2 regions of the Shewanella sp. SM68 genome follow, and region 1 is predicted to be linked to the other one. Evidence: riboswitches for the same ligand, from Rfam matches in the RefSeq annotation. Region 1 holds a riboswitch; the other holds the start of a gene.
The links. A riboswitch is a leader RNA that binds a small molecule or an ion and turns the genes downstream of it on or off. The one in region 1 is predicted to bind lysine.

Region 1 (4,355 bases):
TTGATCTCGTTCTTAAATACGGTAGGCATACGGCCTTGGCCAGTCCATTGAACCATTTCACCGTCAACTTCAATTTGGTATTTGGCTGGACGAGGAGCGCGTTTCTTTGCAGCAGCTTTAACAGCTACGCCACCTAAGTCATCAATTGATAAACCAACGGCTTCCATTTGTTGACGGATTTCTTCAATCTTAGCATTACGAGCTGCCATGGCTTGTTCTTCTTCCTCAGCCATAGACTCGCGTTCTACTAAAATTTTATCTAATTTGTCGGCTAAATCACGTAACTCTTCAACGCTAAGTTCTTTTACTGCAGCTTTAAAACGACGGCCGTGAGTTAATATCTCTAAAAATTCGCTCATATCTATTTTCGTCCCACTCTATTTTTAATACAGGATAATGGTGAACAACACCTAAATGATAGAAACTAATATAGCTCGAATCAAATAAAATTATGCGTTTTAAGGAAATTAAATATTATTTATTTTTTGAACTTTTCTTATTCCCTCAAATAAGTGTCCAAAAAAGTGGCCGTTGCAGCGGATTAAAAAATACAAACAGGCGTTTGACTTTGGTTGACGTTAACGTTAACAGGACGTAAAGTTGCTCTATCCTGCATTGGTATTAACCAATGTTTTGTCCATGTACATGAAAGTGTAGGAAGGAAACCCTATGAAAGTATTGGTGCCCGTTAAGCGCGTTGTTGATGCCAATGTGAAGGTCAGGGTCAAAGCTGACAATACAAGTGTTGACACTGCAAACCTAAAAATGGCGTTGAACCCTTTTTGTGAAATCGCAGTAGAAGAAGCGGTTCGTTTAAAAGAAGCGGGTAGCGCTACTGAAGTGGTTGTTGTCAGTATTGGTAATAAAGCCGTGCAAGAACAACTGCGTACCGCGCTTGCATTAGGCGCAGATCGTGCAATTCATATCGATACTGAAGAAGAGCTCGTGCCAGTGTCTATCGCCAAATTGCTCAAAGCGGTACAAGACAAAGAACAAGCAGAGCTGGTGATTTTTGGTAAGCAATCCATCGATGGTGATAATAACCAAACTGGCCAAATGTTTGCCGCGTTAATGGATATGCCACAGGCGACCTTTGCTTCAGAAATCAAATTAGAAGCGAATACATTACAAGTCACCCGTGAAATTGACGGCGGCATGCAAACTCTCAAGCTGCCTTTACCTGCTGTCGTGACCGCTGATCTACGTTTGAACGAACCCCGTTACGCTTCACTACCTAACATAATGAAAGCCAAGCGTAAGCCATTAGAAGTATTTACTGTGGCAGACTTAGGCGTGACGTTAAAGAGTCACCAAACGATTGTGAAGGTCACTCCGCCAGCTGAACGTAAAGCGGGCATCATGGTAGAGTCGGTAGCTGAGCTAGTTGAAAAGTTAAAAAATGAAGCGAAGGTGATCTAATGGCCATTTTAGTATTAGCTGAACATGATAATGCTGCACTGAAACTCGATACGGCAAAAATTGTTACCGCCGCCCGTGCCATAGGCGATGAAGTACATGTCTTAGTTGCGGGTCACCAATGTGGCGCGGTTGTCCAAGCGGCGCAGGCACTACAAGGTGTTAGCCAAGTACTCGTTGCTGATGCCAGCGTGTATGAAGCGCATTTAGCGGAAAATTTTGCCAAATTGCTGGTGGACTTAGCGCCAAACTATGGTCACATTCTGGCCTCGGCTTCAAGTTTAGGTAAGGATACGCTTCCGCGCGTTGCAGCATTATTAGATGTCGCGCAAATCTCAGAAGTTATTACCGTCGTCAATGCCGATACCTTTGTGCGCCCTGTGTATGCGGGTAACGCCTTAGCGACAGTGCAAAGCCATGATGCCATTAAAGTGATAACAGTGCGCGCCAGTGCGTTTGACGCTGCGCCAGAAGGTAACAGTGCGGCTGTGACGACACTTGATAAAGTGTTTGAAGCGAGAACTCAGTTTGTTTCTCAATCGCTGACAGTTTCTGCCCGTCCAGAGTTAGGCAATGCTGGCATTATCGTATCTGGCGGCCGAGGCATGGGCAGTGGTGAAAACTTCGGTATGTTAGAGCAACTTGCTGACAAGCTCGGTGCAGCCGTTGGCGCATCACGCGCTGCAGTTGACGCAGGTTTTGTGCCTAACGATTTACAAGTGGGTCAAACCGGTAAAATCGTTGCGCCAAACTTGTATATTGCCGTCGGTATTTCTGGCGCGATTCAACATTTAGCCGGCATGAAAGACGCTAAAGTCATCGTTGCAATCAACAAAGATCCTGAAGCGCCGATTTTTCAAGTTGCCGATTATGGACTCGTTGCAGATCTGTTTGAGGCGGTTCCTGAGCTGATTACAAGTCTCAGTTGATTTTATCTGTGATCTAGGTCACATTAAGTGGCTTTGCGGTAGCATCTGCTAAGCCGCTTATGTTTTTATGTGCCTCACGCCCGTGCAAGGGCGTTCTTAGAAGTAGAGGCGCGCCAAATATTAGTAGTGATCAGTAGGGTGATTCCGTTGATCGATTGCGAAAGGATTTGGTGCCGAAGTGGTTCGATTTATCACGATCAACTGCTGGGGTTGTACCTAATAGGTGCAGCACTGCCATAGTATTTTCCGATATGGATATTGGGAATAGTTACTATGGAGCGCTACTGATAGGACAGGTGACCTTGGGTATCTATTGCCTTTTCCCACCAGTTCAGTCGCCCTCCATTCGTATTTAACGAAGATAATAATCAATGACTGTTATGAATTATGCCGATTCGGCACTTTCCTTGTTGCCGCCTGCGGTGGCTATCGTGTTGGCGATCTTGACTCGCCGTGTACTGCTTTCTTTGGGGTTAGGTATTTTAATTGGTGCTTTATTGCTCAATCAATTTTCACCTTTAGCAACGGGTGAGTTTGTATTTAATGGCGTTAAAGGGCTTTTTTGGACTGATAAAGGTCTAAATTCGTGGAACTTATATATTCTCGGTTTCTTAATTGTACTGGGAATGATCACAGCGTTAATTACCGTAAGTGGCAGCGCGCGGGCTTTTGCCGATTGGGCTCGTTTACATATACGTAATAAACGTGACGCTAAACTATTGACCATGTTTTTAGGTTGCGTAGTTTTTATTGATGATTATTTCAATAGTTTAGTTGTTGGTTCGGTCGCTCGACCTGTTACTGATCGTTATTATGTTTCCCGCGCTAAGTTAGCTTATTTATTAGATTCTACTGCGGCGCCTGTGTGCGTTATTTCTCCAGTTTCGAGCTGGGGTGCTTATATTATCGCACTCATTGGCGGGATATTAACTGCCCATGGTTTTGCTGATACGGGTCATTTGAGTATTTTTATTCAAATGATTCCAATGAACTTTTACGCAATCTTCTCCTTGTTATTATTACTTTTTGTTGTCTTTATGGGATTAGATGTTGGGCCAATGCGTGAGCATGAGCTCAATGCCCAACGTGGTAATTTATACGATGAGTCTAAAGGATTACCGCCTGGGGCGAACGCGGATTTACCTGAAGCCGAAACCGGTAAGATTTTAGGTCTATTTCTGCCGATTACCGTGTTGGTATTTGCAACCCTCTATTTTATGATTAACAGTGGCGCTCAAGTACTCGCGGCGGAAGGGATTGAATTTAATATTATTTCTGCTTTTGAGAAAACCGATGTCAGTTCATCACTTTTCTTTGGTGCATTAATTGGTCTAGCGGTTTCGCTGATATTGAATTTAGTGCAAGGCGTTGAGAAATTGATGATAGTCAAAGGTATAGTGCAGGGCGCTCGCTCTATGCTGCCGGCGATTTACATCCTGTTATTTGCTTGGACAATCGCAGGGGTGATTGGTCAACTCGAAACCGGTAAGTTTATGGCGAGTTTAGCAACAGGAAATATTCCGTTCGCGTTTTTACCCGCCTTAATGTTTGTGCTAGCAGGTATTACTGCGTTCTCAACCGGTACTAGCTGGGGTACGTTCGGGATCATGTTGCCGATTGCTGCTGATATGGCTATGGGAAGTCACACAGGCATGATGTTGCCTATGCTTGCCTCTGTGCTGGCGGGGGCTGTATTTGGCGATCACTGTTCACCAATTTCCGACACGACTATCTTGTCGTCTACGGGCGCCAGTTGCCACCACATTGACCATGTGGTGACTCAGCTACCTTATGCACTTATTGCGGCGTTTATTAGCTTAGTGGGTTATGTGGCACTTGGATTTACCGAGTCTGTTGTCGCGGGTTTAGTGGCTTGTAGTGTGGCATTTGTGATCAGTATTATCGTACTTAAAATCAAATCTAAAGGCACAATTAGCTAGACGTTAATTGAAACCTTTCACTGCAAACGTTCACGACAAATAAGTCAAAATAAATCAGCCAGCATTATGC
Region 2 (4,355 bases), on a different contig from region 1:
ACTTTAAAGCCGCGATTTCGGGCGCGCCTGTAACCGACTGGCGCTTATATGACACCCATTATACTGAGCGTTATTTAGCCCATCCTGAGGGGAATGAAAAAGGTTATGAAGCCAGCAGCGTGTTCCCTTATGTGAAAAACTATCAAGCGGGTTTGTTGATGTATCACGGCATGGCCGATGATAACGTCTTGTTTGAAAACAGCACTCGGGTTTATAAGGCGTTGCAGGATGAAGGCAAGTTGTTCCAGATGATCGATTATCCAGGATCTAAACATTCGATGCGTGGCGAGAAAGTGCGTAATCACTTATATCGCTCACTGGTAGATTTCCTCGATAGGCAGTTGAAAAACGCCAAATAGCAGGCATAAAAAAACCAGATCCTAGGATCTGGTTTTTTGTGAATCGATTCTTATCAAACCAATTAATGCGGATGTCGCTTAGCGGGCGATTAGCCTTCTAAGTTACCGCAAAAACGATAGCCTTCACCGTGAATAGTTGCGATGATTTCTGGCGTATCTGGCAAGCTTTCGAAATGCTTACGGATACGACGGATAGTCACGTCTACAGTACGATCGTGTGGCTTAAGTTCACGGCCAGTCATTTTCATCAGTAGATCGGCACGAGTCAAAATTTTGCCTGGGTTTTCAACAAAGTGCAGCATAGCGCGGAACTCGCTACGTGGCAGTTTGTAAGATTCACCCTGTGGGCTCACTAATGAACGGCTGTTGATCTCTAAGCTCCAATCATTGAAGCGGTAGTATTCTACTGAGCTCTTTTCTTCGACTTCAGCGCCAGCGCTGTTGACACGAGTCAGAAGGTTACGAGCACGAATCGTTAATTCACGTGGGTTGAACGGCTTGGTAATATAATCGTCCGCGCCAATTTCAAGTCCAAGAATTTTGTCGACTTCGTTGTCACGACCTGTCAGGAAGATAAGACCGATGTTGTTGATTTCACGTAGTTCACGTGCTAACAATAGACCATTCTTACCTGGCAAGTTAATGTCCATAACGACCAAGTTAATTTTGTTTTCCTGCATAGCCTTATGCATTTCTGCGCCATCATTGGCCTCAGTTACCACATACCCTTCTGCCTCGAAAATACTTCTCAGCGTGTTACGGGTAACGGCTTCATCTTCAACGATCAGAATGTGCGGATTTTGCATATTATTTACCTAAATTTTAATCAGTTTATACTAACCAATAAGAGCAACTTACTTCGGGCTCTTATATTCATAAAAGCGTTGATACTTCCTTGAACTGCTTTGTGCTCAAAAGGAAAATCTTTACGGTGACATCTATATCTGGATGTAGATTAAGTGCACGTTTAAGTGTAATACGAGAAAACGTAATCAGTACCAACTTCGATAAGCAATAGTTAGAATAAGTTCCTTAACTATTGTTTTTTTTAAATGTTTAAAAGACAAATCAAATGTAGAACAGATTTTAAACAGATGCCCGGTCAGTTCACGTTACTTTAAGCGATATATGTAACAAACTGTATTGAACGATAAGCATCTTGCTCAATCTGTTTCAACTCACCAGTACGTACATTGTACTCGTTTTAGTCATTTGTTAACAAATGAAATGTTAACAAATTTTAGGTGAGCAGGGGTTTTTACCATGATATTTACTTTAGCTATTGATTAGTATAACTAATGTATTTCTTATTCCTGTGAGCCAGTTCACGCCTCTTTGGATTTTACAATCACTCTGCTACACTAGCTTGGGTTCATTTTTCGACTAGACTACCAATGGACAATACGACTCAAAATTTGTGGCAATGTTACCAAGCGCCGTTGTTTCTGCTGACTCAAGCATTATCCTGTGATTTTTCCTTTGCTGTTATTACCGCTCATAATCCCGCTTCAAAGCTTCTCTCTCCTAGCCAAAACCGTTTACTCGATCGCCAACTTCTTCGTGAAATTGAATTACTCGGTAGCCCTTATCGTGCTTTAGTGGGCGCTGCACCGGATTTATCCCACATGGAAAAAAGTTGGGCCGTGTTTATCGATCGAACTATGGCATTGCAATTGGGTAAGAAATTTAATCAATATGCGATTTATGTTGTCGAACAAGGGGATGTGAGCTTAGTGCCTTGCACCTTGGATGGACATGATGAAGTGTGTTTAGGCAAATTTAGAGATTATGTGCAGCTGGTATACGAGCTACCCGATTTGAACACTTAGTTGTTTTCAAAAGATTTTATTTAAATTGTTCATTTGTTATGAAATTAGCATTGACTTCATTAGGGGTTTATTGCTACTTTTTTCGTCCCTTTCCTATGAAAGGAACAGAAGAGGAGCGTTAACTAGGTAGTCGGTCAGAGGAGCACAAACTCCAGCGATGACTGATGAGGGAGATTAACGCCGAGGCATAGATATGGTTGCTGCATGTTTATGTCGGTCGCTCAGGCTGAATCCTGACGATTGTCACCTGTAATTGGTGGAGAGCTTCTGGTGACGATTGCTGTTTCCCTTCTTTTGGGGTGCGTTATCATTGAGCACCAGGCTCTTCGAACGAAGTCAGTTCGGAGTGTGATCATGTTAGTTAATCAATATTTTATTCAATCTGCATTTATTTTTTGCCCTACGTGTTTCACGGAGGTGCGCTAATGTCCCTCGTTGTCGCAAAATTTGGTGGCACCTCAGTTGCCGACTATAACGCTATGAATCGCTGTGCCGACATAGTGTTAGCTAATCCTCATTGCCGTTTAGTCGTGGTCAGCGCTTCGAGCGGCGTGACTAATCTGTTAGTGGAATTGACCCAAGAATCGATCAACGACGATGGCCGATTACAGCGATTAAAACAAATTGCCCAAATTCAATATGCGATTTTAGATAAGCTCGGTCGTCCTAACGATGTGGCCGCCGCATTAGATAAATTATTGAGTCGTATGTCAGTATTGAGTGAAGCGCTCGCATCACAACGCAGCAAAGCGACTATGGATGAGTTGTTGTCCCTCGGTGAGCAATGTTCTTCGGCGTTGTTTTCGGCGGTGATCCGCGAGAAAGGTGTTAACTCAAGTGCCTTCGATGTGCGCCGAGTGTTACGTACTGACAGCCACTTTGGCCGCGCCGAACCTCAGGTCGAGCAGATTGCGACTCTAGCTCGTGATTATCTACAGCCACTGTTAGCGGAACAAGTGATTGTCACGCAAGGCTTTATCGGTGCCGATGAAGCCGGTCAAACGACCACGTTAGGTCGCGGCGGTAGTGACTATTCTGCTGCACTGTTAGCTGAAGCGTTACGCGCCTCAGCGGTAGAGATTTGGACCGATGTCGCGGGAATTTATACAACGGATCCTCGTTTGGCGCCCAATGCCTTTCCGATTGCCGAGATCAGTTTCAATGAGGCTGCCGAGATGGCGACCTTTGGTGCCAAGGTATTGCATCCAGCGACTATTCTTCCTGCCGTTCGTCAGCAAATTCAAGTGTTTGTGGGTTCAAGTAAAGAGCCTGAAAAGGGCGGGACTTGGATCCGTCATCAAGTGGAAGATGCGCCCGTATTCCGCGCTGTGGCTTTGCGCCGCGATCAAACCCTATTAAATCTTCACAGCTTGCAAATGTTGCATGCGCAGGGCTTTTTAGCGGAAACCTTTGCGACATTAGCGCGACATAAGATCAGTGTGGATTTGATTACCACATCAGAAGTGAATGTGTCTCTAACCCTCGATAAAACTGGTTCAGATTCGAGTGGTCAAGGTCTGTTGAGTGAGGCATTGCTACAAGAATTATCACAGCATTGTCGTGTGCGAGTTGAAGATGGATTGGCCTTAGTGGCGATTATCGGTAATCGCATCGCGACGACGCCGGGTATTTGTCGCCGTGTATTTGAAGTGTTAGAACCACACAATGTGCGGATGATTTGCCAAGGTGCCAGCCCACATAATCTGTGTGTGTTAGTGGCAGAATCGGAAGCGGCGCAAGTGGTTAAATCGCTGCATCAAAATCTGTTCGAAGGCGTTTAGTATGTTGCCGACAACATCGTCTCTGCAAATCGGGGAGCTTGCCGCAGGGCAAGCACTTACTTTGCCTATCTACCATTTCAAACCGAGTGACGATAAGGCGACTGGCCCCAAAGTGTATATTCAGGCCAATGTCCACGGTGCTGAAGTACAAGGTAATGCGGTGATTTATCAGTTGATGAAGCAGCTTGAACACTGTGACATCCGCGGCGAAATCACTTTAGTGCCATTGGCCAATCCACTCGGGATCAACCAAAAAAGTGGTGAGTTTACCCTTGGCCGATTTGACCCTATTACAGGCGCGAATTGGAATCGTGAGTATTTGAATCATGCTATCGATTTGCCGATTTGGTATAGCGAACATGCCAAGCTGAGTGATAGCGAGCTGA

Region 2: another riboswitch for lysine. It lies ahead of lysC (lysine-sensitive aspartokinase 3); the one in region 1 lies ahead of L5M40_RS13785 (Na+/H+ antiporter NhaC family protein).

Annotation. Positions count from the first base shown of each region.
Region 1 is NZ_JAKKRU010000008.1:52,801-57,155, reverse strand. It holds gene L5M40_RS13800 (H-NS family nucleoid-associated regulatory protein) at 1-359, opposite strand, end outside; gene L5M40_RS13795 (electron transfer flavoprotein subunit beta/FixA family protein) at 670-1,419, shown strand; gene L5M40_RS13790 (electron transfer flavoprotein subunit alpha/FixB family protein) at 1,419-2,345, shown strand; lysine riboswitch at 2,441-2,637, shown strand; gene L5M40_RS13785 (Na+/H+ antiporter NhaC family protein) at 2,717-4,285, shown strand.
Region 2 is NZ_JAKKRU010000002.1:414,545-418,899, reverse strand. It holds gene L5M40_RS04940 (S9 family peptidase) at 1-359, shown strand, start outside; gene arcA (two-component system response regulator ArcA) at 449-1,165, opposite strand; gene L5M40_RS04930 (DUF3293 domain-containing protein) at 1,754-2,188, shown strand; lysine riboswitch at 2,289-2,463, shown strand; gene lysC (lysine-sensitive aspartokinase 3) at 2,614-3,969, shown strand; gene L5M40_RS04920 (succinylglutamate desuccinylase/aspartoacylase family protein) at 3,971-4,355, shown strand, end outside.